DNA from 3 places in the Dankookia sp. GCM10030260 genome. Region 1 is predicted to be linked to each of the others. Evidence: predicted binding sites of a transcription regulator. Region 1 holds the regulator's gene; each other region holds the start of a gene.
What was found. The regulator HrcA, encoded in region 1, represses chaperone genes, less so after heat shock. The targets are predictions, from matches to a motif close to GTTNGCACTCNCNNNNNGNGAGTGCNAAC.
Positions count from the first base shown of each region.

Region 2: groES (co-chaperone GroES) is a predicted target of HrcA. The motif match lies at 7,619-7,647, and genes of this name have one in related genera.
Region 3: ACFQS7_RS26175 (DUF1178 family protein) is a predicted target of HrcA. The motif match lies at 8,133-8,161, and genes of this name have one in related genera.

Region 1 is NZ_JBHTDE010000003.1:705,542-714,967, reverse strand. Features, by position in the region: gene ACFQS7_RS14885 (cold-shock protein) at 895-1,098, opposite strand; gene ACFQS7_RS14880 (hypothetical protein) at 1,226-1,636, opposite strand; gene ACFQS7_RS14875 (hypothetical protein) at 2,374-2,739, shown strand; gene ACFQS7_RS14870 (hypothetical protein) at 2,905-4,002, opposite strand; tRNA gene ACFQS7_RS14865 (tRNA-Gly) at 4,353-4,427, opposite strand; gene hrcA (heat-inducible transcriptional repressor HrcA) at 4,515-5,615, shown strand; gene ACFQS7_RS14855 (methyltransferase domain-containing protein) at 5,743-8,793, opposite strand; gene ACFQS7_RS14850 (ABC transporter permease) at 9,096-9,426, shown strand, end outside.
Region 2 is NZ_JBHTDE010000001.1:402,913-412,338, forward strand. Features, by position in the region: one part of gene prfB (peptide chain release factor 2) at 30-98, shown strand; one part of gene prfB (peptide chain release factor 2) at 100-1,161, shown strand; gene ACFQS7_RS01925 (hypothetical protein) at 1,205-1,471, opposite strand; gene ACFQS7_RS01930 (glycosyltransferase) at 1,694-2,944, shown strand; gene ACFQS7_RS01935 (mannose-1-phosphate guanylyltransferase/mannose-6-phosphate isomerase) at 3,046-4,458, shown strand; gene ACFQS7_RS01940 (hypothetical protein) at 4,492-5,073, opposite strand; gene ACFQS7_RS01945 (hypothetical protein) at 5,095-5,661, opposite strand; gene ACFQS7_RS01950 (adenylate/guanylate cyclase domain-containing protein) at 6,221-7,033, shown strand; gene ACFQS7_RS01955 (hypothetical protein) at 6,951-7,241, opposite strand; gene groES (co-chaperone GroES) at 7,722-8,033, shown strand; gene groL (chaperonin GroEL) at 8,200-9,426, shown strand, end outside.
Region 3 is NZ_JBHTDE010000014.1:34,245-43,670, forward strand. Features, by position in the region: gene ACFQS7_RS26120 (YjbE family putative metal transport protein) at 291-977, shown strand; gene ACFQS7_RS26125 (hypothetical protein) at 977-1,552, shown strand; gene ACFQS7_RS26130 (methyltransferase domain-containing protein) at 1,587-2,498, shown strand; gene map (type I methionyl aminopeptidase) at 2,591-3,397, shown strand; gene ACFQS7_RS26140 (hypothetical protein) at 3,473-3,694, opposite strand; gene ACFQS7_RS26145 (hypothetical protein) at 3,693-3,869, shown strand; gene radC (RadC family protein) at 4,133-4,984, shown strand; gene ACFQS7_RS26155 (rhodanese-like domain-containing protein) at 5,057-6,643, shown strand; gene ACFQS7_RS26160 (double zinc ribbon domain-containing protein) at 6,660-7,403, shown strand; gene ACFQS7_RS26165 (hypothetical protein) at 7,546-7,740, shown strand; gene grxC (glutaredoxin 3) at 7,783-8,040, shown strand; gene ACFQS7_RS26175 (DUF1178 family protein) at 8,214-8,708, shown strand; gene ACFQS7_RS26180 (hypothetical protein) at 8,714-9,115, shown strand; gene ubiG (bifunctional 2-polyprenyl-6-hydroxyphenol methylase/3-demethylubiquinol 3-O-methyltransferase UbiG) at 9,123-9,426, opposite strand, start outside.

The DNA of each region.
Region 1 (9,426 bases):
GACGCGATCGTCGCCCGAAGAAGCCAGCGTCCAGCGTCATGCTCTCCTCCCGCGGTGCCCAGCATCCTACGCCGGCCCGAAACACCGATCCGCGGTCGATAACGCAGGCGGTGGCACTGCCGACGCCCGCAGGGCTTCCAGTCACGCTGGAGAATGCCAGCGGCGAAGGGTGGCCCTGTTGGCGGCGCCTCGCGCCGGTGTCCTGGCCCGGTCGTCGTTCGGCGGCAGCGGACCCACCGCGCGCCATCCGTACCGCGCTCCCTGTCCGTCTCCCTCGCGGCTGCCGCATCGGCCGCAGCGACCTGCTGAAGCGTGTCCCGCGGCCTAATATCTCATTCCCGAGAGGAGACCGATCAACAGCGCCAGCGTGGCGCCTGTCTCACGGGAGCCGCCTGCGTCCCGAGTTGCCACGGACGACTGTCCATCCGCGTGAAAATGCGGCGCTGCATCGACAATCGGGCGACCTGCGCGGCATCCGCCGGGACGAAGGCACAGCCATATGCTGCCGTTGCGTCGAACCGTTCCCGCGCGAGGTCCATGTCGTGTCTCGCCTGTGCCGTGGCGAAGCTGCAATCAAGCCGGTCCATTGACGGCTCGAAAGCAAAGGACTCGCAGCCGCGAACGCGACAGCGGGTCATGAAGGCTGGCTCCCAGCCTGGTCGGTCTGCCCAACCTGCACACGACGCGTGTTGGCTAGAAGCCGGGCATCGGACAAAAAGGCCTTGCGCCGGCCATGACCTGATCGCCAGACACCGCGCTCGATCTTCTATCGAGCCTAATAGTGTGCAACAAGCGCAAGTTGAGAGCGCGCGGCCGTGGTCACAAGAACGACCATGCCCGGCCGACGCGCGACGATTTTCATCGGTTCGCTGCGTCGGGTAGGCACTGCCGCCCTCAGGCCAGCTTGAGGTTCGCCGCAGCCTCCTTGCCGCGCTCCTTCACGACCTCGAAGCTGACCCGCTGCCCGTCGTTCAACCCATTCAGCCCCGCCGCCTGCACGGCAGTGATATGGACGAACACGTCCTTGCCGCCGCCCTCAGGCTGGATGAAGCCGAAGCCCTTGTCGGCGTTGAACCATTTCACGCTGCCGGTAGCCATGCGACGTTCGCTCCCTGTTGGGCCAATGCTGGCCCACCGCTGCCGACCTTCGGCGGCGCACGGCAGGAAGCATATCGGCCGAGTAGCCCGCAGTCGACCTATCCTGGCCGGCGGGAATATTTGTACCCTAGCTGGTGGGGATGCTCGAAATTCTGCCCGAGCCTTCCTCGACGATCACGCCCTCGCTGGGTTGAGGCTCGACGGCTGCCTGTCCCACCTGCCCACCGTCCGGGTTGGCACGTGGACGCTCGCTCAAGAGGACGCGCTGCAGTTCGGGCGAGCATTGTCGCGCGATGCTGTCGCTGAGTCCCATCTTCTCGGACCGCTGCCACAGATCGGCGCGCTGCTCGGGCGTCAGGTGGTCCGCCACCATCGCCAGCGCGCGATCGAGTAGAGCGATGAGGTCACGGTCTAGGAGAGCGTCGGAAGTCGGGGTGTTTGCCATGGCCGATCGCAGCACGTGGGCATTCCGGCTGCAAGGGTTGTGGCCGCTGGCGTTTGATGCCGTCGACCGTTGAGACACGAGATCGTTGGCCATGTCCCGTTCGCGCTTCGCTGTCCGGGCACTGACGAGGGCGGGACAGTCAGCCGGCAAGCCCATCCTCGTTCATCTCCATGGCCGCATCGACTCTGGCAGGCCATCAGCCTCATTCAGGCGCTGCCCGCCAGCCCATCACCTCCTCCTCCGCAACTGGATGAAGGGCAAGGACACCCTATTCGCCGAACATCGTCTCGGCCAAAGCGTAGGGCGGGCCATTGAAGCCACTCGGTCGCGTCGAGAATCGACACGACCTGGCGTCTCCTTCCCGCCCATCACGAGCGCGATCTCGGCCGCGTCGAGCCGAATGGCAATCACGGTACGTCGGCCAGCATCCGCGCAACGCCAAAGGGCATGACCGCCGGTGAAAGCCCGGCCCATGGCGAATTCGCTGTGCTGCATTTCTCCATTGCCCCGGATGCCTGTCTTCACTGGCGCGCGACCGATCATCATCCGATAGGCCGGCGCGCACTATCGATCGCTCAGGCGGCAACCTCACCCTCGTCCGGCAGGAATTGGGTTGGGGTAGGGCCGGCGTCGTGCATCACCACCACCGCTACGCCGATTCCATGGACAGGACGGCCGCTTGACCGGAACGCAGGTCACCGTGGCGGCGGGGGAGGTCCCCAACCAGCCAACGCGCCTTGTCATGGATCAATCCGGCCTTCGTACGGATTTTGACCCACGTCGCCGAAGCCTTGGTGTTACGCCCATAGATAGACACAATCGAGGCGATCATGCGGCAGAGCGTGCATCTGATGGCTGCGGCGTCGCTCCTGGGCATGGCGCCTCTGGCAGCGGTCGCGCAGCAGGAGGTGAACTTCCAGCGGCCCATCTTCACCACGCAGGGTACGGCCCTGTGTGCAACCCAAGGCCAGATCGCAGAATTGCGTCGCGCGCTGGATGACCAGGATCGTGCGACCATTCAGCGCATCGTCGCCGGCCCTTGTACCCTGGTCGGTCCGAACATCCGCCTGACCGTGGTGGCAGCCCCCGGCAGCTATGATCCGGATGTCGAAGTTCGGGTCGGGCCCGCCTCCGGTCTCGATCGCACGGTGCCACGTGGCAATACGTGGACCCTGAAGGCACTGCTGCGGAATTAGAAGCTTCGTCGCCTGCCGCTGTCGCTTCGGCAGCGCTGCTGCGCCAAGGGTCCAACCATCGGCAGCCACACCAAGCTCTCGCGCCGCTCAACCGCGGCTGGCAGGCCAGCCGGTGCCCGCCATGTCCCGTACCCTGCGGGCATGCTGGGGTTCCCGGCGCGACAGCTACGAGCCAACGAGCAGCACAGACGCGGTGTCGGCGGCTGGGTCGTGGATCGCCGGCAAGACCGCAACATCGGCGTTGTCGAAAGCCTTGGCGATGGTGGTGGCGACTGCATCAAGCTCGTGGAGCCGCCATGCCGGCGGCATCAGGACGTTGATCGCAAGGCGGCGCACGGAAGGCCCCCGCATGCCTGCCGCGCAGGCGGCCAAGACGACGGATTGGCCAAAGTCTGCCGGCTGCTGTCCCCGGTTGGCCGCGGCATGGATGGCGAGGCAAGGACGAGGGCCGCCGATCGCCGACCAGATGTCGGTCGCATCCAACGATACCAGCCCCCGGCAGACGATCGACGACAGCAGGGTTGCCGCCGAAACGGCCAAGACGGGGACGAGGCTGTCTCGATCGTCAGGTACCGGCAGGAGCAGCCGGGCGGGTTGGTATCTTCCATGCCTCGCCCCCATGCAGGAAGCCAGAGGTGCCGACGACGGCCCAACCACGAGCAGAATGGCCATGTGACCGCGGCTGCTGAGGTTGCGGGCTGCGGCACTGGCCTGGGCCGTCGCACGATCGTCCGAGGCATCGCAGCACAGGACGCTGAATGACCAGCGGGCGGCCAGGACGGTCTCGGCGACGTCAGGGCCGGATAGCATGCCGCCCAGCTCTGTCAGCCACCCGGGGTCCTCGTGGCTCCGAAGGGCGGAGCACGCTGCCGCCGCAGCCTTCGCGGCATGCACTCCTGCGACGCCAAAGCCAAACACGGCATGGGCGCTGCCGGGGAATTCCGGCGGCATGGCTGAGACGTGCACCGGGCACTGCGGCGCCGCGGTCGCGGGGCCAATACTCTCCAGCCCCGGCAGCAGTGCCAGCAGGCTGCGCCGGGCCAAAAGCGGCATTGACGAAATCAGGTTATCCATCGCGGTCGAGAGGGTGTGGAGCACCACGTTCTCACCGACCCTCGCCTGTTTGCGCTGTCGATGGAAGGTGCCCTGGGGCAGAGCCGGCAGGTCCTTCGGCTTCCTATGGACCGCGGCCAGCGATACAGCCTGGGGATGAAATGAGAGCGGCGATCGCCCTTCCATGTTGCCATGGTCCCGGCCGGTCATCGGCTGGACGGTTGCGATGCCGGGATGCCTGGAAGGGCAGTATGCGCCGAATCCGACGGACGCGCATGCGGAAGAAGGAATTCTCCCCCATAAGTCCTCCTCCTTACAGGTTTGATTGGCGAAGTGATCTCGGGGGGGATTCCGCGGGCAAGCTGTCCTGGCCAGCCGTGCAGCAGCGCCTGCGTGACGAGGCCAGCCCGTCGTTCGGCCGGCGGACTCCCAAGGGAAAGCCCATTCGACTGGGCCGATACGCAGCCGGCCAGCAAGCCTGATTGGTCCCCGGCCGGGCCCCACCTGATAAAGTGGACTCCGACCTAGCCGAGCGATCCGGCACAGTTGGTTGAGGCGGCTGGAGCGGGCGGGGGGAATCGAACCCCCGACATTCAGCTTGGGAAGCTGACGTTCTACCTCTGAACTACGCCCGCGGCCTGATCCGCGTTATAGTCGCACCTGCCCGGCTTCGGCAAGGCGGCCGGTTGACGCCCCGCCCCCCCCTCCCTAGCCTTCCATACGTGTCCAGACTGGATCCGACCCGCCCGATGATGCCCTTACCGAAAGCGCTGGCCGGCGCGACCGGGGCCTCCTTCGCGGGGCTCGACACCCGAAGCGCTGCGATCCTCCGCGAACTGGTCGAGGTCTACGTGCAGACCGGGGAGCCGGTCGGCTCCCGCACCCTCTCGCGCCGCCTCCCCCTCGGCCTCTCGCCCGCCTCCATCCGCAACGTCATGGCCGACCTCGAGGAGGCCGGGTTCCTCTACGCCCCGCACACCTCGGCCGGCCGCCTGCCGACCGACCGCGGCCTCAGGCTCTTCGTCGACGGGTTGCTGGAATTCGGCGACCTGGGCGAGAGCGAGCGGGAAGCGATCAGCGCTCGCTGCGCCGCCTCCGGCCGCTCCATGCAGGAAACCCTGGCGGAGGCCGGGCAGATGCTCTCAGGCCTGGCCGGCGCCGCCGGCCTGGTGGTCGCGCCGAAGAGCGAGGGGCGCATCCGCCACCTGGAATTCGTCGCCCTCGGCCCCGGCCGCGCCCTGGTGGTGCTGGTGACCGAGGACGGTCAGGTCGAGAACCGGGTGATCGAGGTCCCCGCCGGACTGCCGCCGTCCTCGATGGCGCAGGCCAGCAACTACCTGAATTCCCGCCTCGCCGGCCGCAGCCTGGAAGACGCGAGGACCAAGGTGGATGAGGAGATCACCGCAAACCGCACCGCGCTCGATGCGCTGACCAGCCAGGTGGTGGAAGCCGGCCTCGCCACCTGGGCCGGCGGCGGCGGCGGCAGCCTAATCGTCCGCGGCCAGGCCAGGCTGCTGGAAAACCTCGACCAGCTCGCCCAGGTGCACGAGATCCAGGCGCTGTTCGAGCGGCTGGAGGCGCAGGAGACGGTGCTGAAGCTGCTGGAGCTCGCCCAGCGCGGCGAGGGCGTGCAGATCTTCATCGGCGCCGAGAGCGGCCTGTTCAACACCGCTGGCCTGTCGATGGTGGTGGCGCCCTTCCGCAACGGGCAGGAACGCATCGTCGGCGCCATCGGCGTGATCGGGCCGATGCGGATCAACTACGGCCGGGTGATCCCGGTGGTGGACTATACCGCGCGGGTGATCGGGCGGCTGCTCGGGTAGGCAAGGCCAGGGAGAAGGTCTTCTCCCCGGCCGCGCATCCATTCCTGTCGGGTGGCACCTGACGCGCGGCCGGTCCCGGCTCAGGCAAGGTCGGGGAGGGAATACTCCTCCCTTCCCGACCTTGCCTTCAAGCCGCCAGGCTCGTCTTCGCCGGCACCACGCCGAAGGCGCCCAGCAAACTCTCCCGCAAAGCCTCGCGCGAGAACATCGACTCCGCGTAGGCCGACTGCGCCGCCGACTGCGCCATCCAGGCGGCGTCGTCCCGCAGCAGGCGGACCGCCGCCGCGGCGAAGGCCGCCGCGTCCCCGGTCACCGGCAGGATCTGCGCCAGGTCGGGCAGGCCCTGGGCACCGACCGGCGTCGTCACCAGCGGCAGGCCCTGCTGCAGCGCCTCCACCACCTTCAGCTTCACCCCGGCGCCGAAGCGCAGCGGCACCACCGCCAGCCGCGCCGCGGCATAGCGGGCGGCGAGGTCCTCGGCGCTGATCGCCCCGGTCACCTCGATCCCGGCGCCGCGCAGCGCCAGCACCTCCGAGGTCGGGTGCGATCCCGCCAGGGTCAGCCGCGCCTGCGGCAGTTCGGCGCGGACCAGCGGCAGGATCTCCCGCACCAGCCAGGCCGCAGCATCGACGTTGGGCGGATGCGCGAAGCCGGCGACGAAGAGGATGCCACCCGTCGCTGCCGGCACCGCCGCCGGACGCGGGAAGGCATCGAAGCAATAGGGCGTCACGGCACGCACGTTCGCCCGCGGCGACAGGCGCCGCACCTCCGCCGCCTCCTCCTCGGACGGATAGAGCACGGTGTCGCAACTGCGCCAGAGATGCGTCTCGACCTGCAGCATGCTCTCGGCGCTGGCGGCCGAGAGCGCCGAGCCGGTCACCGCGGCCTCCCGCCGCAGCCGGGCGAAATGCAGGTCGTGGCCGTAGAACACCACCCGCGCCCGGCAGGCCGCACGGATCAGCGGCAGGTAGGTGGCACCGAGGTGCGGGCGGTTCAGCAGGACATGGTCGATCATCCCGCCATGCACGCCGATCCAGTCGGCGAAGCGGCCGCTCCAGGGGCCGTGCAGCACCTCGACCCCCATCTGCTGCAACGCCGCGGTGTAGCCGGAAGGGGCAGCGCCATTGTCGGGCCAGAATTTCACCACCCAGCCTTCCCGCAGCAGGGCGCGGACATGCTCGAAGGTGCTGCGCGACCCGGCATCGCGGTCGGGCTCCAGCACCTTGTCGTCGATGACCAGCACGACCGGGCGGCCATGCGCCCGGTCGCGCGCCCGCATCACCTGCTCGCCGTTCGGGTAGTGGCCGGCCTGCAGCACGCCGCGCCAGCGGTCCGCCATCACCGCCGCATTGGCGACCTGGTGCGCCTTGATGCCGCTTTCCGTGTCGGTGCCGTGCGAGACGCCCTCATGGTGCACCACCACGGCCGCCGGTTGGTAGAGCGTCCGCAGGCCGACCGCGCGGATGCGGAAGGCCAGGTCGGTGTCCTCGTAATAGGCCGGGACGAAGGCCTCGTCGAAGCCGCCCAATTGTTCGAAGACGTCGCGGCGGACCAGGATGGCCGCGCCGGAACAGTAGTCCACCTCCCGCACGTAGTTGAATTCGGGACGGCGCGGATCCTGGAAGCGGCCGTAATTCCAGGCCGAGGCATCCTGCCAGACGATGCCCCCGGCCTCCTGCAGCCGGCCGTCGGGATAGACCAGCCGGGCCCCGACCAGCCCGGCGTCCGGCCGCGCCAGGGCGAGGTCGGCCAGCGCGTCGATCGCCCCCGGCAGCACCTCGGTGTCGTTGTTCAGGAACAGCAGGAAGCGCCCGCGCGCGGCTTCGGCGGCGGCGTTGCAGGACCGCAGGAAGCCGAGGTTCTCCGGATTCTCCCGCAGCACGATGCCCGGCACCTCGCGCAGCCGGGCAAGGCCCGGGTCGCCGGAGGCATCCTCGGCGACGATCACCTCGATGCCGGCGCGCGGCGGCGCCGCGGCGATCGAGGCCAGGCAGCGCAGGGTGTAGTCCACTTGGCCGTAGGTCGGGATCAGGATGGAGACGAGCGGCGCCTCGCCGGCGGCGGGCAGGCGGATGGCACCGGGCGCCGGCAGCGGCCGCCGCGCCGCCGGGTCCGGCAGGTTGAGTTCGTCGCGGATGACCGCCTGGAAGGCGCCGCCCGCCACGTCCTGCCGCAGCCGCCGGGCGCGCCGCCAGGCGGCGAGGCGCATCGGCAACTGCCCGCGCAGCGCCCACCATGCCAGCATCACGCCACGACGGAGCAGGCGGGCGGTCCGCGGCCAGCGATCCACGACGATGCGCAGGCGCCGCAAGGCACGGCCGACCTCGCTCGATTCGAAGGCGATGAGCCGCAGTTCGGACTGCGCGGCGCGCGCTTCCGCCTCGGCGAGGCTTGCATCCGACGCGGCCGCCCGGCGTTCCGCCTCGGCAAGGCGCCTGTCCAGCCCGGCCGCCCGCGCCTCCGCCTCCCGCCGCGCCGCCGGGTCGGTGTCGAGGTCGTCGCGCAGCACCAGCAGGCTGGCGGCCGGCGGCGGCAATGCGGCGTCGGAGGCGAAGGCGATCAGGTAGGGCGCGTCGGGCAGCACGTCGGCGGCGGCGAAGCGGTCGCCCGGCAGGGTGTCGAAGACCCGCGGTGCCAGTCTGCCCTCGCCGACGATGGCCGAGCCGATCATCGGGCGCTGCGCCGCCACCGCGATGTTGGCGAAACGGGCGCGCAGCATGGCCTCGAATTCCGGCCGGTCCAGTTCGCGCACGTGGAAGGGGTTGGGCGGCGTGCCGGGGCGCGAATAGACGTCGCGGTCCGGCGTGCTGATGATCAGCAGGCCGCCCGGCCGCAGCACCCGCCGGCATTCGTCGAGAAAGCGGTCCTGGCCGTCGAAATGCTCCAGCGTCTCGAAGGAGACGACGACGTCGACCGTGGCGTCCGCCAGCGGGATGGCCCGCGCATCGCCGACGAGGTAGCGCAGCCCGGGCCGGTCGAATTCGCGCGCCGCGGCGGCGACGGCGGCGGGGTCGATCTCGACGCCGATGGCGGAGCGGGCGACCTGGGACAGCAGCGCCGTGCCGTAGCCCTCACCCGCCGCGACGTCGAGCACGTCGCGGCCGCGGCAATGCTCCCGGGCCAGGAGGTAGCGATGATGATGCTCGACCGCCACCTGGCCGGCGATCGCCGAGGTCATCCTCTCGCCGGTGAAGGGCAGGGCCGACCGGGCTGCTTCGTGGACCAGGATTTCGCGACCAGGACGGGAGGACAAGGGATCGGTACTCCGGATTCGGGTGCGGGTCTCGCCTGGAGGCCCGGAAAGCCTGCCTGGGGCCGACGGCACCGGGCCCGGCCGGCGGTCATGGACCGGCCGTGCGACGCCGGCGGCATGCCCGGACGCAAAGCGGAATAATACCTCCGCCCCGCCCGGCATAGTCCTGATCGCCGAAGGATTCCCACCGCTGGTAGGATGCCGGGCTGCGGTCTATAGGCGGGCCGATGCTGGACGAGACCCTGCCCCGCCCTGCCACGCCGCTGTACGTCAGCGACGCGGCGCAGCCGCGCCGCCGCGCCGCGGCGCTGGAGGACCTGGCGACCGGGCTGCGCCGCTGGCGGCTGCCCGCCGCCCTGGCCCGGCTCGACATCCGCAACCGCTACCGCGGCTCCGTCCTCGGCCCCTTCTGGCTCACCCTGTCGACCGCCGTCATGGTGGTCGGCCTCGGCCTGCTCTACTCCTCGCTCTTCAAGATGGAACTGGCCGGCTACCTGCCCTTCATCGCGGTCAGCCTGATCGTCTGGAACATGATCTCGCAGACCGTCACCGACGCCT
Region 2 (9,426 bases), on a different contig from region 1:
GGCCGCCCCGGCTGCACTACCGGTCCGCCATGCGCGCTGATGCCGAATCCCTGAATGAGCAGATCACCGCTTCGGTGGCCCTGCTGAGGAGGCATCTTTGACTGGGATGCCGCCCTACGCCGCCTCGACGAGCTGAACGCCCGGGCCGAGGACCCCGCACTCTGGAATGACGCCGCCGCGGCGCAGACCTTGATGCGCGAGCGCGGCCGCATCGCCGACCAGGTCGAGGGCGTCCGGAAGCTGGAGCAATCGGTCGCCGACAGCCTCGAACTGGTCGAGATGGCCGAGGCCGAGGGCGATGCCGCCACCGCCGATGCCGCCGTCGCCGACCTGGTGCAGCTGGCCGCCGAGGCCAAGCGGCGCGAGATCGAGAGCCTGCTCTCGGGCGAGGCCGACCAGAACGACGCTTACCTGGAAGTCAACGCCGGGGCCGGCGGCACCGAGGCGCAGGACTGGGCCGAGATGCTGCTGCGCATGTACCAGCGCTGGGCCGAGAAGCGCGGCTACAAGATGACGCTGACCGAGGAAAGCCCGGGGGAGGAGGCCGGCATCAAGTCGGCGACGGTGCAGGTCAGCGGCCCGAATGCCTTCGGCTGGCTGAAGACCGAGACCGGCGTGCACCGCCTGGTCCGGATCAGTCCCTTCGGCGGCAACGACAAGCGGCAGACCAGCTTCGCCAGCATCTATGTCTACCCGGTGGTGGACGACAAGATCGAGATCGAGATCAACCCGGCCGACCTGCGCACCGACACCTTCCGCGCCTCGGGCGCCGGCGGCCAGCACGTCAACAAGACCGAATCGGGCGTCCGCTTCACCCATATCCCGACCGGTATCGTCGCCGCCTCCACCCAGGACCGCAGCCAGCACAAGAACCGCGCCATCGCCATGAACATGCTGAAGGCGCGGCTGTACGAGCTGGAATTGTCGAAGCGGGAGGCGGTGAGCGCGGGCATCGAGGCCGGCAAGACGGATATCGGCTGGGGCCACCAGATCCGCAACTATGTGCTGCAGCCCTACCAGCTGGTGAAGGACCTCCGCACCGGCCTGGAGAAGGGCAATCCGGACGCGGTGCTGGACGGCGAGATCGACGAGTTCATGGCCGCCGCCCTGGCCGCCCGGGTCGGCGCCACGCGGTCCGAGGCCAGCGCCAATGCGCGATAGGACGGAAGGCGGAGCGGGACTCTAGTCCGGCATCCGCACCGGATCAGCGCCCGCCCAGCCGCAGCGTCACCCCCTGGCGTACCGCCGGGTGCCGCAGCGCGATTTCCCCGCCGCGGATGGCCGTCTGCCAGCCGCAGCTGCGGGCATGCCGCACCAGCACCGCCGGCAGGGTGAGCACGCCCTCGGTCGCCCGGCGGCTCGATACCAGGACACGGTCGGGCGCGAATTCCACACGCCAGCCGTCGCGCTGGGCCGTGCGGAGGAGGGTGGAAAGGACCGACCAATCGGTCCGGTCGAAAGCTGGCTGCATCGCGCCAGGGTAAAGGGAAGTCGGCGGCTTCGTTGCACGGCGCGCGCAAACGTGTGCGTCCCGCACCTCACGAGCGCGCCGTTCACGGATCACCAAGTTGTTTGCCGCTTATTCCGCCATGGTGCATGACGCCACCGCGAGGCGGAGGGCGGCCCGGCCAATGCGTGCCGGGTCCCGACCCGGTTTCGCGGACAGTTTGTCGCAACGCAGGATGCGTACCGCATGCGGGCCTTGTTCGTGCACCAGAATTTCCCGGCGCAGTACCGCCACGTCGCGCCGGCCCTGGCCCGGCGGCCGGATACCCAGGTCCTGGCACTGGGGGAGAATGCGGCGGAGGCGCTGCCGGGCGTGCAGCACCTGCGCTACAAGGCGCCGACCACCGGCGCGGAAGGCACCCACCGCTACCTGCGCCGGCTGGAGAACGCCACCTTCCGCGGCCAGCAGGTGGCCCGCGCCGCGCTGACGCTGAAGGAGCGCGGCTTCAGCCCCGACGTGCTTTGCTGCCATCCCGGCTGGGGGGAGGGACTGTTCCTGCGCGATGTCTGGCCGGATGCGCGGATGCTCTACTACTACGAATACTACTACACCTCGGTCGGCGGCGATGTCGGCTTCGACCCGCCCGAGGCGCCGGTGCAGATCGACGACGCCTGCCGCGTCCGGATGCTCAACGCCAACCACCTGCTCTGCCTGCAGGCTTCCGACTGGGGCCATACCGCGACGCGCTGGCAGCACAGCCGCTTCCCCGACTGGGCGCGGGACCGGATGTCGGTGGTGCATGAGGGGGTGGATACCGAGGTCATCCGCCGGCTGCCCGACCCCGAGCTCACCTTGCCGAACGGCCGCGTCCTGCGCCAGGGCGACGAGGTGGTGACCTTCATCGGCCGCGGCCTCGAGCCCTACCGCGGCTTCCCCAGCTTCATGCGCGCCCTGCCGGCGATCCTCGAGCAGCGGCCGGCCGCCCAAGTGGTGATCGTCGGCGGCGACGACCCGCATTACGGCTCCAAGCCACGCGAGGGCGGCAGCTGGCGGGAGATCCTGCTGGCCGAGCTGGGCGAGCGGCTGGACCTGTCCCGGGTGCATTTCACCGGCAAGATCACGCACCCGGCGCTGCAGGCGGTGCTCAGCCTGTCCGCGGCGCATGTCTACCTGACCTATCCCTTCGTGCTGTCCTGGTCGATGCTGGAGGCGATGGCGAACGAGGCCCTGGTCATCGGCTCCGCCACCCCGCCGGTGCAGGAGGTGATCGAGGACGGCCGCAACGGCCTGCTGGTCGACTTCCACGCGCCGGAGCAGGTGGCGGCCGCGGTGGTCAAGGCGCTGGCCCGGCCGGAAGCCTACCGCGACCTGCGCCGCGCGGCGCGGCGCACCATCGTCGAGCGCTACGACCTGCAGCGGCGCTGCCTGCCGCAATTGCTCGACCTGATCGACGAGGTGGCGGCCGGGCGGCGGCCGGCGGCTGCTCCCGGCGGCTGAGGGTCGGGCTGCCCTGCCTTTGTTGCGGCGCAGCGCGGCCTGATTGTCGCCGGCGTTCGGTTCCTGTAATCGGCATCACGGACGCATAGGGTGGGCTCGCAGTGATCGTTCCGGTGATCCTTTCGGGTGGTACGGGCACCCGGCTATGGCCCCTGTCGCGGGAGGGCTACCCGAAGCAGTTCTGGCCGCTCGTCTCCGCCCAGACCATGTTGCAGGAAACCGCCGGCCGGGCGCGCGGCGCCGCCTTCGGCCCGCCGCTGGTGGTCTGCAACGAGGCGCACCGCTTCCTGGTCGCCGAGCAGCTGCGCGAGGCCAGGATCGACGGCGCCCGCATCCTGCTGGAGCCGGCCGGCCGCAACAGCGCCCCGGCCATCGCCGCCGCCGCGCTGCTGCTGAACGCCGAGGCGCCGGATGCCGTGCTGTGGCTGATGGCCGCCGATGCGGCGATCACCGACCTGCCGGCGCTGCACGCGGCGCTCGACCTGGCGGTGGTCGCCGCCCGGGCCGGGCGGATCGTCACCTTCGGCATGCGGCCGACGGCGCCCGAGACCGGCTTCGGCTACATCGAATCCGGCGACCCGCTGCCGGACGCGCCCGGGGTGATGTCGATCGCCCGCTTCGTCGAGAAGCCGGACGCGGCCAAGGCGGCGGATTTCCTCGCCGGCGGCCGGCATCTCTGGAACAGCGGCATGTTCGTCGCCACCGCCGCGACCCTGGTGGCGGAATTGGAACGCCACGCGCCCGAGGTGCTGCGCACCGTTGCCCAGGCCCTGGCCGAGGCCGCGCGCGACCTCGAATTCGTCCGGCTCGGCAGCGCGGCCTTCAGCGCGGCGCCGGCCATTTCGATCGACTACGCGGTGATGGAGAAGACCGACCGCGCCGCGGTGGTGCCGGCCGCCATCGGCTGGTCGGACCTCGGCTCCTGGGACGCGATGTGGGAGGTCGCGGCCAAGGATGCCGGCGGCAACGTCGCCGAGGGCCCGGTCGAGATGGTCGACAGCCGCGGCTGCTACGTGCGGTCCGAAGGCATCCTGACCGGCATCGTCGGGCTGCGCGACACGGTGGTGATCACCACCGAGGACGCCGTGCTGGTGATGCCGCGCGACCGGGCGCAGGACGTCAAGCTGCTGGTCGAGCAACTGCGCCGCGCCGGCCGCAAGGAGGCGACCGAGCACCGCCGCATCTACCGCCCCTGGGGCCATTACGAGGGGCTGATCCAGGGCGACCGCTTCCAGGTGAAGAAGATCGGCGTCCGCCCTGGGCAGAAGCTGTCGCTGCAGAAGCATTTCCACCGCGCCGAGCACTGGGTGGTGGTGAACGGCACCGCCATCGTCCACCGCGACGGGGAGGAGATCCTGCTGCGGGAGAACGAGAGCATCTATCTGCCGCTCGGCTGCGTGCATCGGCTGGTCAATCCGGGCATGATCCCGCTGACCCTGATCGAGGTGCAGTCCGGTGCCTATCTCGGCGAGGACGACATCGTACGGATCGAGGATACCTACGGGCGCGCGTGACGCTTTCCCGGCAATACAACCTTGCCGGGAAAGTCACTGGACGCTGCAATGCAGATGTGCAAAATCGACGTGTTGCGCTGATCGGAGTCGCCTGCCTTGCCTGACATGCGCCCGAAGCGGAGCCTCGGCCGGATCGCCTCCCTGACGGTCTTCGGGCTTTGCTTGCTCGGCGCCGCCGGTTGGCTGGTGATCCGGCAGACGCCCGCGGCGCAGCAGGTGGTGGAGACGATCAAGCCCTACGATCCGTTGCAGTAGGGCCGATCCCGCCAGGGCGTGACCGCCATCGCGTGATCCGCTCCACAACTTGGCCACTGCCGTCGCGTTCAGGATGCCGGCGCCGAAGCGGGATCGGGTCGTCCGGTCGGTCCCTTGCGGCGTCGCCGATGTCTGCAGCGGCGTCCGCAGCGCCTCCGGCGGCAGGTCCTCCCAGGTCTTGCGCAGGCGGGCGGCGACGACCACCCCCGCGGCGACGCCGCAGGCGGCCGAGGTGCCGGAATTGTCTTCCCCCTCGAAGGGCCGCAGCGTCTGGCGGAACAGGGGCGGGGCACGGAGGTCGGGCTTCCGCTTTGCCAGCCGCCCCGGCCCCTCGGCCGAATAGCCAACCCAGGAGCCCATCCGTCCGCACCGCGCCGACCGTCAGCACCCGAGGGTGCGAATTGGCGCCGTGGATGCTCCACCCCGGGCCGCGGTCCAACACGCCGCAGCGGCTGGGTGGGCAGGATTGGCCGCAATTGTCGGCGGCGAAGGCCTGGTGCACGCCCTCTCGTCGAGATCCGCCACTTGCTTGTTCAGGGCGTGGTCGATGTTGCTGGAATGGTTGTGCGGCGGCAGCGGCTGGTCCTGCCTGGTGTCCCGGACCGCCCAGGCATTCACCACGACCCACGCCCCGGCTTGGGGATTCCGGTCCCGATAGGCCTTCAGCGCGTCGGTCGACTGGCCGAAGGCGGTATGGGCATAGGACAGGAAGATTCCCAGTCGGTCGATCCGGTCCGACAGCAGCGGGCAGTCCCGCAGCCTGGCGTTCTCCTCCTTGGCGAAGGCGAGCGCGTTGCGGGCGACCATCGCCGCATGGCGGCCCTTGCCGGTGAACGGCAGGCGCTTTTCCCCCGCAAGGGGGGGGGCGTCGACCGACCAGCCGTCGCCGCGCTCGCCCTTGGAGGGGAAATCCGCCGGCAGCCCCTGGTCGACGATGACAAGGTTCACCCGCTGGCCCCGCGCCGTGCAGCGCCCCGGCGTGGATCAGCCGCTCCGCCTCCCGGCGGTCGCCGAAATGGCGCGGGCCCTGGCCCGGGCACCAGCAGGACTGCACCCCGATCGGCCGGTCGATGCCGGCGCGGATGGCGATGCCGGCCGCCTGCAGCTGGCGGATCAGCAGCGCGGCGTTCGGCGCGATGTCGACGAAGGCCGCCACGTCCTCGGTCGGCGCCACCTCGAGCGCCTGGACCCGGTCGGAGGGCCGGTCGGCGAAGCACGGCCCGGGTGTCCGTTCCTCGCGCCGGCAGTCGCCCTGGGCCAGTTCGAGCACCCGGCGGAGGAGCGCGCCCGGGTCGCGAGGCAGGCCGGTTGCGGCCGGGAAGGATATGTAGAACCAGATCGGCTGGGCCGGGTCCATCGAGTGCTTCCGCTCGGGGCATCCCGCGCACGCGGCATCTCGCCTCGCGCGAAAGCGAGAGCCCCTGCCGCACCGTACCCTTGCCAGGGAGCGAAACACGGTGGGACGGGGGGCGTGGTATGCAATCCCTCGTCACAGGAATACCGGCCCGTGTTGCCGGACCAGCCGAAGCGGGGTGACGACGGCGGCCACAGCCTGGTGACGGCCAGGCCGGCCGCCGTCGCCTTTACCGATATCGTCGGCTACTCGATCCTGATGACGACGGAGGAGTGGCGGACCCATGCGCGCTGGATGGCGCCGCTGCGGACCATGATGCGGCCGATCACCACGGTGCATCGCGGCCGGGTGGTAGACCTTCGGGGCGACGGCGTACTGGCCGACTTCGCCACGGCGGCGGATGCGCTGCGCTGGGCGCTCGACCTGCAGCGGGCCATGCTGGAGCACAACCGGCCGGGCGCGGAGACGCCGCATATCGTGCTGCGCATTGGCCCGCATGTCGGCGAGGTCCTGGCGCAGGACCGCACCATCTTCGGCGACGCGGTGAACATCGCCGCCCGGCTGCAGGAACAGGCGCAGCCCAGCGGCATTGCCCTGTCGCAGCCGATGCCTGACCAGGCGGCCGGGACGATGAAGACCGCGGTCGCCACGGCGCGCGGCCTCGGCCTGCTCGAGCTCAAGAACATCGCCCGGCCGATTCGCAGCCACGCGATCGACACCCATGTCCAGCGCGTCGCCCTGCCGCTGCCGCGGCCCTCGATCGCCGTGCTGTCGCTGCACATCCTGGGTGGCGACCCGGCCGACGGGGTGGTCGAGGGCCGCCGGGCGGGATGCCGGGCGCGGCGCGCAGGGAGTGGGGCTGGCCCTAGCGGCCGGGCGGCGGTCAGTTCAGCGAGAAGCGATGGGCGACGTGATCGACCTGGCCGGGCGCGAAGGGCCGGGCCCCGGCGATCTTCACCTCCTTGATGACGGCATCGATCTCGCGCCGCCAATAATCGAGGAAGGCCTCGACCCGGGCATAGTGCGGGCCACGGTCGAGTGTCTGCCAAGTGAATTCGTTGACCAAGCTGCGGTGGTCCGGCAGGTAGTACAATACGCTTACAGTAACGAGCTGGCTGGCATCTTCCGTCTGGCGGAGGAATGGGGCGGCGGTCGGCATCGGGGATCGGGACATCGCTGGCCTTGACTCCAGGGTCTTGAACCGTACTGGGGAATTGTAGTCCTGTGGCCCTAGCGGGGCGGCCTGCAGCCTATCGGTTCAGCGATGGGCCGGCCGCGGCGGATCCCGGCACGGTTCGGCGCCCGGTCGGGCTGCTCGGGTTGCGGTACGCGAACGAAGCCCTTGGTCTCCTGCGGCACGCCTGTCGTCCTTTCCTCAGCCATTTCGGTCCGTCCTCATGGTGCGGCTGGCGATTTCCTCCTGGTGAACGACGCAAGTCTGCTGGGGATGCACCAATGGGCGCAACAAAAAACCTTCAGAATCAGTCTGTTAGCACTCGCACTCGGTGAGTGCTGCAATCCCTTGACGGGGGCGCCGGGTTCGCATAGTTCTCTGGCACTCCTCCGGGGGGAGTGCCAACGGGCTGCTGACGCGGACGCTGGACGGACCTGCCGGTTGAGGAAACGCAAATAGCAAAGGCATCAGGAGAGGACCATGAGCTTCCGTCCCCTGCATGACCGCGTTCTCGTTCGCCGTGTCACGGCCGAAGAGAAGACCGCGGGTGGCATCATCATCCCCGACACCGCCAAGGAAAAGCCGCAGGAGGGAGAAGTCATCTCCGTCGGCTCCGGCACGCTGAACGACAAGGGCGAGCTCCGCGCGCTCGACGTCAAGGCGGGCGACCGCATCCTGTTCGGCAAGTGGTCGGGCACCGAAGTGAAGCTCAACGGTGAGGAGCTCCTGATCATGAAGGAGTCCGACATCATGGGCATTCTCGACACCCCGGCCGTCGCCAAGGCCGCCTGAGTCCGGCGCTGCCGGGGACCGTGGCGCCCAGGGGACATGCCCCGGGCGCCGCGGTCCCGGGCGGCCCGACCGTGCCTGCGACGATCATCAATCCTGCGATCCGCCGCGCAGCAGGGCTTCGGCCCGGCGCGACCGGCGTGAGCGCACCACATGAAGGATAGCCCACATGGCAGCAAAGGACGTTAAGTTCGGCGCCAACGCGCGTGAGCGTATGCTCCGCGGCGTCGACATCCTGGCCGATGCGGTGAAGGTCACCCTCGGCCCCAAGGGCCGCAACGTCGTGCTCGACAAGAGCTTCGGCGCGCCGCGGATCACCAAGGACGGCGTCACCGTCGCCAAGGAGATCGAGCTGGCCGACAAGTTCGAGAACATGGGCGCGCAGATGGTGCGCGAAGTGGCCTCGAAGACCAACGACACCGCGGGCGACGGCACCACCACCGCGACCGTGCTGGCCCAGGCCATCATCCGCGAGGGTGCCAAGGCCGTGGCCGCCGGCATGAACCCGATGGACCTAAAGCGCGGCATCGACAAGGCCGTGACCCAGATCGTCGGCGAGCTCGAGGCCAAGACCAAGAAGATCACGACCTCGGCCGAAGTCGCGCAGGTCGGCACGCTCTCCGCCAACGGCGAGAGCGAGATCGGCGAGATGATCGCCAAGGCGATGGAGAAGGTCGGCAACGAGGGTGTCATCACCGTCGAGGAAGCCAAGTCCATCCAGACCGAGCTCGACGTCGTCGAGGGCATGCAGTTCGATCGCGGCTATGTCTCCCCGTATTTCATCACGAATGCGGAGAAGATGATCGCCGAGATGGAAAACCCCTACATCCTGATCTTCGAGAAGAAGCTGTCCCAGCTGCAGCCGATGCTGCCGCTGCTCGAAGCCGTGGTGCAGTCGGGCCGTCCGCTGGTGATCGTCGCCGAGGATGTCGAGGGCGAGGCCCTGGCCACCCTGGTGGTGAACAAGCTGCGTGGCGGCCTCAAGATCGCCGCCGTCAAGGCGCCGGGCTTCGGCGATCGCCGCAAGGCGATGCTGGAAGACATCGCGATCCTGACCGGTGGCCAGGTGATCAGCGAGGACCTCGGCATCAAGCTCGAGACCGTGACGCTCGCCATGCTCGGCCGCGCGAAGCTGATCAAGATCGAGAAGGAAAACACCACGATCGTTGATGGCGCGGGCGAGAAGTCCGAGATCAACGGCCGCTGCGAGCAGATCAAGGCGCAGATCGAGGAAACCACCTCGGACTACGACCGCGAGAAGCTGCAGGAGCGTCTGGCCAAGCTGGCCGGTGGCGTCGCCGTCATCCGCGTCGGCGGCTCGACCGAGATCGAGGTCAAGGAGCGCAAGGACCGCGTCGACGACGCGCTGCATGCGACCCGCGCCGCGGTCCAGGAA
Region 3 (9,426 bases), on a different contig from region 1:
GGGCCGCGGCGACGCTCGGCCAGGTGGTGGTGATCGCGGCGTTGGCGGCGTTGACCGTCGGTGCTGTCCGCCGCCTTAGCGGCACCGAAACCCACGCCCCGCCGCAGCAGCAGGAGGTGGAGCCCCGGCTGAAGCCCGCCGAGTAGCCTTCCCAAGCGCACCGGGCGACGACACGCAGGGTGGGTGCCCGGCGGCTTCACAGGCCGCCGCGCCTCCCTTAGCTTGCCGGCCGCCGGGATTCCGGCCATTTCGCGCAACTTTCTTCCGGCCGGAGACGCTACCGTATGGACATGACCTCGATGTTGGCCGAGTGGGATTGGCTCACGCTGACCCAGATCCTCGGCGTGAACATCATTCTCTCCGGCGACAATGCGGTGCTCATCGCCCTCGCCGCCGCCGGCCTGCCGGCCAACCAGCGGCCGAAGGCGATCATGTTCGGCATGGTGCTGGCCGTGGTCCTGCGCATCGTGCTCAGCATCGCCGCGGTGCAGTTGCTGGCGATCCCTGGCCTCATGCTGGTCGGCGGCCTGTTGCTGCTTTGGATCGGTTACGGCTTCTTCAAGGAACTGCGGGCCGAGGACAAGGAGGACGAGTCGGGAGACCACAGCCACCATGAGGTCAAGACGATGGCGACGGCGCTGCGCCAGATCGTCATCGCCGATGTCTCGATGAGCCTCGACAACGTCCTGGCGGTAGCCGGCGCGGCGGCTGGCAACATGCCGATGCTGATCGTCGGCCTGATCATCTCGATCCTGCTGATGGGCGTGGCCGCGACGCTGATCTCCAAGCTGCTTGAGCGCTACCGCTGGATCGCCTATATCGGCGTCGCGCTGATCATCTATATCGGCCTGAAGATGGTCTGGGAGGACGGGCATCACCTGATGCAGCGTTTCGGCGGCGAGCACGCCGCGCTGCAGCAGCGCCCGGCCCTCGTAGCGGCTGTGCCGGCCACCGCCCTGGTGGGCCTGCCGGGCTGATGCGGCGCGGGGTGCTGCGCGCCGCCAGCCTTGCCGGCGCGCTCGCCCTGGCCGCCTGCGCGGCGCCCGAGACGGCGGCGACGGCGCCGGTCACTCCGGCCGACCTCGCGGCGCGGCTGCCCGCGAGCGCCGCCGGTTTCCAGCGCGGTGCGACCTTGCCGCTGCCACAGCGGGAACAAGGGCGGGAGGTCGCCTATGCCACCCGCGGCCGCGTCGCCGCGGGAGCCATCCTCGAGCTCTACCGCCTGGCCGAAGGACCGGTGCCGCCGGGCGCCGCATCGCCGGCCGCCGCCATGGCGCTGGCCGGCCTGCTTGATGAGGCGCTGCGCGCCCCAGGCCACCGCCAGCAGCGGGAAGTCGCCCGGCTGACATTGCCGCTGGCAACCGAGCCGCGCCTGGCCTGCGCCGAAACCAGCGGGCTGTATGGCCGGGAAAGGGTAGAGGGTCTGCTCTGCGCCGGCGGTGTCGGCGGCGGGCTGCTGCGGCTGCGGGTGACCATGCCGCAGCGCGAGCCGGCCCCGGCCGATCCGCGCGCCTTCGCCACGGCGATCCTGGCAGCCTTGCAGGCACCGTGACATCAGCGCTGTGGCGCCCTACCTGCGGTGCGGCATGACCCTTCCCGAGCACGACCCGATGCGGGTCTTCGACCGCCGCCTGGTGCGGCTCCGCCGCGACCGCGCCGCCGCCACCGTGACCCGCGTGGCGCCGGTGCTGGAGGCCGCCGCCGAGCGGCTGCTCGACCGGCTGGACGACACCACGCGGCGCTTCTCCCGGGCGCTCGAGATCGGCGGCCGCGGCGTGGTGGCGCCGCTGTTGCGGGCGCGCGGCATCCCTTTCGTCGTCTCGCTCGACCTCTCGGCTCGGATGGCGGCCGGGGCAGGCGGGCTGGCGGTCGCCGGCGACGAGGAATGGCTGCCCTTTGCCGCGGGCAGCTTCGACCTGGTGGTGGCGAACCTGTCGCTGCACTGGGTGAACGACCTGCCCGGGGCGCTGGTGCAGATCCGCCGGGCGCTCAGCCCGGACGGGCTGTTCCTTGCCGCGCTGCCCGGCCTCGGCACGCTGCAGGAACTGCGCGAGGCCTTGGCCGAGGCCGAGACCGAGCTGCGCGGCGGGATCTCGCCCCGGGTCTCGCCCTTCCCGGAACTGCGCGACCTGGCCGGGCTGCTGCAGCGGGCCGGGTTTGCCCTGCCGGTGGCGGATGGGGAGGCGCTGCCGATCCGCTACCGCACCCCGCTGGCGCTGTTCGAGGACCTGCGCGCGGCGGGCGAGGGCAATGCGGTGCGAGCGCGTGACCCGCGCACGCCGCCGCGGGCGCTGCTGCCGTCGGCGGCCAGCCGGCTGCCGGTCGATGCCGAGGGCTTCCCTGCCAGCCTGCGGCTGCTGGTGATGACCGGTTGGTCGCCGCATGAGAGCCAGAGCAAGCCGGCCCGGCCGGGGAGTGCCACGGTGCGGCTGGCGGATGCGCTGGGTGTCGAGGAGCGCGCCGCCGGGGAGCCGACCGGGCGCGGACCGGCCCGCTGAGACGCAACCCCCAAGCCAGCCTTGCGCTTGCGTCTGGCGGCCCCCACGCGCATGTTAATAGCCATTCACCCTGCCAGAGACAGCCGAGCACCATGGACCAGCAGGGCGGCGACTCACGCCGCATCACGATCCACACGTCCGAGGATTTCGCCGGCATGCGCCGGGCCGGCCAACTGGCCGCCGAGACCCTCGACATGATCACCCCGCATGTCCGCCCCGGCATCACCACCGGCGAGCTGGACCGGCTGTGCCACGACCACATCCTGGCGGCCGGGGCGACGCCGGCGCCGCTCGGCTATCGTGGCTACCCGAAGTCGATCTGCACCTCGATCAACCACGTCGTCTGCCACGGCATCCCGGGCGAGCGCGTGCTGGCCGATGGCGACATCGTCAATATCGACGTCACCGTCATCCTCGACGGTTGGCATGGCGATACCAGCCGCATGTACGTCGCCGGCACCGCCTCGACCAAGTCGCGGCTGTTGCTCGACGTCACTTATGAATCGCTGATGCTCGGCGTCGCCGCGGTAAAGCCGGGGGCGACGCTGGGCGATATCGGCCATGCCATCCAGGTCTTCGTTGAGCGACACCGTTTCTCGGTGGTGCGCGACTTCTGCGGCCATGGAATCGGCCGCCGCTTCCACGAGCCGCCGAACGTGCTGCATTTCGGCCGCCCCGGTGAAGGCCCAGTGCTGAAGCCGGGAATGTTCTTCACCATCGAGCCGATGGTGAATGCCGGCCGATCGGACGTGAAGATCCTCGACGATGGCTGGACCGCGGTGACCCGCGATCGCAGCCTTTCCGCCCAATTCGAGCACATGGTGGGCGTTACCGAGACGGGGTGCGAGGTCTTTACCTTCTCCCCGGCCGGGCTGCATCGGCCGCCCTATTCGGGCTGATCCGCGAGAACCGGTCCGGGAGGAGATCTCCCGGACAATGTCGCGTGCGGCTATGCCGCGCGACCGGCGACCCGGTCAGGGGCAGCTCTGCTGCATGCCATACTGGCCGAGCCGCCGGTTCGGGTCGCCCACCGTGCCCATGGGCAGGCCGCGATAGGCAACCTGCGGACCGCCGACATCGCATCCGGCGATCCGCGGCGTGCCCTGGGTAGCACCGGCGAGGCAGCCGGTGCCCGCCCGGTCGCGGGCCGCGCCGGACATCGGGTCGTCGCAGGTGCCAGCGGCCGTACCAGCCATGGGCGGCGCGGTGCGCGGCGCTTCCGGCTTTGTACAGGCGGCCAAGCTGATGCTGGCGGCAAGAACTGCCAATACGAAACGTTTTGACATTGTTTCCCTCGGTGTCTTGACACTTGCCGAGCTTCGCACCGCGACGGTTGCCGGCCTTGCGGCACCGCAAGAGTCGGTCGATTGAGGATCATGTCACTCGAACGTGCATCAAGCGCAGGCGAGGAACGGGGCGCGAGATGCCATGCGAACCGCACTATGCACAGGCATGACATAACTGCGCGCCCACGTCCGGTAGCCATCCTACCGGCCTGGTTTCTTCGTGCCCTGCTGCTGACCGGAACCTTCGCCCTGCCGCCGGGACGGTTCCGGGGTCGGATCGTCTTTTCGTAGACGAAATCCTCCAAATCGTTATGATCGCCTGCGTTGCACAACCCGCAGGTGGGCAAAATGGGTAAGGCCGATCCGAGGTCCGGGCTGTCTGACGCGGGGCTATCTTGCCTGCTGTCCCTGCCGGAGCCGGCCCGCAGCCCACGCACCGCGGCGGCGCCACGCCGCCGGCCAGCGCCGGCGCCCCGCCTGCCGGGCTTGCCGCTGGAAGGCCTGCCCGACACGGCCGAGGATGCCGAGACCCCCGGCCATCTCGGCCACCGCGCCCGGATGCGGCAGCGCCTGCTGGTCGCCGGCCCCGAAGCGGTGCTGGACCACGAACTTCTGGAGATGGTGCTGTTCCTGGCCCTGCCGCGGCGCGACACCAAGCCGATCGCCCGCGCCCTGCTCAACCGCTTCGGCAGCTTCGCCAACGCCATCGCCGCCCCGCCGATCGAGCTGCGCGGGGTCGAGGGGCTGGGCGATGCCGGGACCGCGGCGCTGAAGACGGTGCAGGCCGCAGCCCTCCGCCTGACGCGCGAGGAATTCAAGCAGACCGTCGTGCTGAACTCCTGGGACCGGCTGATCGACTACCTGACCGCGCACCTGGCGCGGGAGCGGGTGGAGGAGGTGCACGTCCTCTACCTCGACACCCGCAACCGGCTGATCGCCGACGAGGTGCAGGGCAGGGGGACGGTCAACCACACTCCGGTCTACCCGCGGGAAGTGGTGAAGCGGGCGCTCGAGTTGCAGGCGACGGCGATGATCCTGGTGCACAACCACCCTAGCGGCGACCCGACGCCGTCGCGCACGGACATCGAGATGACCGGGGAGATCAAGGCCGCCGCCATGGTCTTCGGCATCGCGTTGCACGACCACATCATCATCGGCAACGGCCGGCATGTCTCGCTGCGCCAGGAAGGCCTGCTGTGACGCGCTTCACCCCTTTGTCGCCCCGCTGCCCACGGGTCTAGGCTGGCCGGCGAAACGGGGGAGAAGACGACCATGCAAATGATCGACGCGCCGACGCTGAAGGCCTGGATCGGCGATGGCGGGGAACTGGCGATCCTCGATGCGCGGGAGGATGGCGAGTTCGGCAGGTCGCATCTGTTCTGGGCCAATCCCTGCGCCCTGTCGCGGGCCGAGACGCGGGCACGCGCCATCCTGCCGCGCCTTGGCGTGCGGATCTGCTGCGTCGATGGCGGGGAGGGCGGGCTGGCCGAGACGCTGGCCGCGATCCTCGCGACGATCGGCTGCACCGATGTGTCGGTGCTGGCGGGCGGCACCCGGGCCTGGGAAGCCGCCGGCTACGTGCTGTTCTCCGGCGTCAACGTCCCCTCCAAGGCCTTCGGCGAGTGGGTCGAGCACCAGTACCACACCCCTTCGGTCGACCCCGGCGAGCTGCGGGCGATGATGGAGGCCGGGCAGGACATGGTCGTGCTCGACAGCCGGCCGATGGACGAGTTCCACCGCATGTCCATCCCCGGCGCGATCGACGTGCCTGGCGGCGAGCTGGTCTACCGGATCGGCGACATGGTGCCCTCGCCCGGCACCACCATCGTGGTGAACTGCGCCGGCCGGACCCGGTCGATCATGGGGGCCGAGAGCCTGCGCAGCGCCGGCGTGCCGAACAAGGTCGTCGCCCTGCGCAACGGCACCATGGGCTGGGAGCTGGCCGGCTTCGCCTGCGACCGCGGCAGGACCGCCAGCTTCCCGCGCGGCACCCCGGCCAGCCTGCCCCTGGCGCTGGACCGCGCCCGGGCCTTCGCGGAGCGCTGGGGGGTGAAGACCATCGACCGCGCCGCATTGCCGGCGCTGCTGGCTGACACCGCGCGCACCACGCACGTGCTCGATGTCCGCGACCCGGAGGAATACCTGGCCGGCCACCTGCCGGGCAGCCGCATGGCGCCGGGCGGACAGCTCGTGCAGGGGAGCGACAACTGGATCGCGGTGCGCGGCGCCCGGGTGGTGCTGGTGGACGATACCGGGGTGCGGGCCCGGATGACCGGCGGCTGGCTGCGCCAGCTCGGCGGCTGGGAGGTTTATGTCCTCACCGACGGTCTCGCCGGCCCGCTCGAGACCGGCCCCTGGCAGTCCGATTGCCCGGAGGCCGCGGCGCTCTCGCCCGCCACCGTCACGCCGGCGGACCTCGCCGTGGCGCTTGAGGCCGGCACCGCGCAGGTGATCCAGCTCACCCGCTCGCTCGACTTCCGGGAGGGGCATCCGCCCGGCGCGCTCTGGGGCGTGCGGACCCGGCTGGCGGCGCTGCGGACGCGCCTGGCCGCGGACCGGCGGATCGTGGTCGTCGCGGCCGAGGAGGCCATCGGCCGGCTGGCGGTGCCGGAACTGGAAGCGCTCGGCCTCGGCCCCGTGGCGCTGCTGGCCGGCGGGATCGCCGCCTGGAAGGCGGCCGGCCTGCCGCTGGAAGCGGACCGCCGCGACCCCGCGGATGCCGACTGCATCGACGTCTATCTCCGCCCTTATGACCGCAACGACGGGGTGGAGGCGGCGATGCGCGAATACCTCTCCTGGGAGATCGACCTGGTGCATGAGGTCGCCCGCGACGGCGATGCGCGCTTCGGCCAGGCCTAGCCTTCCGGCAGCCGGCATGGTGCTGCGGCGGCTCGGCCTGGCGGCGCTGGATGCGGTGCTGCCGCCGCACTGCCTGACCTGCGATGCCGCGGTGGATGCCCAAGGGGCGCTCTGCGGCGCCTGCTTCGGGACGCTGTCCTTCGTCACCGCGCCGCTCTGCGCCCACTGCGGCGTGCCCTTCCCGCATGCCGGAGCGGGGCCGGCCTGCCCCGCCTGCGTGGCCCGGCCGCCCGCCTTCGACGCCGCCCGCGCCGCGCTGCGCTATGACGAGGGGGCGCGGCGCCTGGTGCTGCCCTTCAAGCATGCCGACCGCACCGAGCTGGCCGGCCCGCTCGCCCGCCATATGGCCCGGGCCGGGGCGGCGCTGCTGGCGCGGGCGGAATTCATCGCCCCGGTGCCGCTGCATTGGCGGCGGCTGCTCGCGCGCCGCTACAACCAGGCGGCGTTGCTGGGCGCCCGGCTGGCCCGGCTTTCCGGCATCCCGCAACTTCCCGATGTGCTGCGGCGGGTGCAGCCGACGCCGCCGCTCGGCGAACTCGGCGCGGCGGCGCGGGCGACGCTGCTGGCGGAGGCCTTCGCCGTCTCCCGCCGCGGCGCCGCGCGGATCGCCGGGCGGCGGGTGCTGCTGGTGGACGATGTCATGACCTCGGGCGCCACCGCCGAGGCCTGTGCCCGGGCGTTGCTGGCGGCCGGCGCCGCGGCGGTGGACGTGCTGGCGGCGGCGCGGGTGCCCGATCCCCGGCTGGAGGCGCCGCGCTGACCTGGCGGCCGCCTCCGGCACGGGTGGTTTGTTTTCAGGTTATCGATCCGGACGCGGATATCGATCTTTGGCGAGCCGCGCTAACCCGGAGTTCATTCCAAGGCGCGACCCTGTCAGGTGTCGACAGGCAGCAGGAGGCCGCATGTCCAGCATCCCGCATGGTGCCGAGCCCGCATCGGGCCCGCCGCTGGGCACCACGTCATCCTTCGCCCTGCCGGCCCGGCAGCGGCGGATCGGTGCCGGGGACGAGGATCCGCCGGCCAGGCTGCTGACCATGGTGGCCATCGGCTTCCTGCTGGCCAGCCCGGTCATTACCCTGCTTCTTGCCGTGCCGTGACGGGTGCTTGACCGCGGCGCCCGCCGGACCAAACTGCATGGCATGCCCAAGGTCGAAATCTACACCACCCTGTTCTGCCCCTATTGCGAGCGCGCCAAGGCGCTGCTCGGCAAGAAGGGCGTCGCCTTCGAGGAGCTGGACGCGCCCAATGGCTCGCAGGCCCGCAAGGACGCCATCGCGCGCTCCGGCGGCCGCACCACGGTGCCGCAGATCTTCATCGATGGCACCGCGATCGGCGGGTCGGACGAACTCGCCGCGCTGGAGCGCGCCGGCAAGCTGGACCCGCTGCTGGCGGCCTGAGGCCCGCCGATGACCGCAGTGACACGGGGCGCGGCGGCCCGGGGCGGCCATCCCGGCATGGCGTGCCGAGGATCTTTACGTCCGCGCAAGAATTTGGCACTCCCAATGGCGGAGTGCCGGCCTATAATGAAGGTTCGTGTCCGGGCGATGCCGCGGGCCGGGGAAAGCTTGGGATGATCCATTACGATCTACGCTGCGATGCCGGGCATGAGTTCGACGGCTGGTTCCCTGACAGTGCCGGCTTCGAGGCGCAGGCCAAGGCCGGTTTCGTCGAATGCCCGGTCTGCGGCGCAACCGAGGTCGCCAAGCGGCTGATGGCCCCGGCCATCCCGAAGAAGGGCCGCAGCCGGGTGAAGGAAGTGGTGCCGCCGCCGGCCCCGCCGGCCGCCGCCGCGCCACCACCGCTGCCGCCGCCGGGCAGCAGCCAGGCTGCCGCCGGACCGGTGCCGGCGCAGGTGGTGGCCCTGCTGCAGCGGATGCGGGCCGAGGTCGAGAAGAATTGCGACTATGTCGGCCCCGGCTTCGCCGAGGAGGCGCGTCGGATGCACCGCGGCGAGAGCGACCGCCGGGGCATCTACGGTGAGGCCTCCGAGGCCGATACCGAGGCGTTGCAGGAGGAGGGGATCGAGATCGCGCGCCTGCCCTGGGTGCCGCGCGCCGACGGGTGAGACGGATGCGCTGGCTGGTCCTGGGCTTGGTGTTGCTGGCGGGGGCAGCCTCGGCGCAGGAGACGCTGCGGACCTACGACGCCGCCGGCCACGCCACCGGGCGGCAGGAGAGCCGTGGCGGGACAACTCGCTTCTACGACAGCGCCGGGCGCAGCACGGGGCGGGCGGAAACGCGGGACGGCACCACGCGGTTCTATGACCAGGCCGGTCGCAGCACCGGCCGGGCCGAGGGCGGCCGTTTCCATGATCCGACCGGGCGCTCCACCGGCCGCGCCGAGCGCCGGGGGGACACGACCCGCTTCTACGACGGCGCCGGCCGCTCCACCGGCCGGGCCGAGACACGCGGCGACACGACGCGCTTCTACGACCCATCCGGCCGCCGCACCGGCGAGGCGCGGCGGCAATAGGCGCGGGTCACCCCGCCGCCGCCATCACCAGGTAGTTCACCCCGACATCGCGCCCCGTGCTCCAGCGCCCGGTCAGCGGGTCCATGCTCAGCCCGGCGATGTCCACCACCCGCAGCCCCGCCTGCCGTAATTTCGCGCCCAGCTCAGCCGGGCGGACGAACATCCGCCAGTCATGCGTCCCCACCGGCAGCAGCCGCAGCAGGTATTCGGCGCCGAACTTGGCCATCAGCCAGGAGCGTGGCGTGCGGTTGAGGGTGGACAGGAACACCGGCCCGCCCGGCGTCACCAGCCCGGCCAGGTGCCGGCAGAAG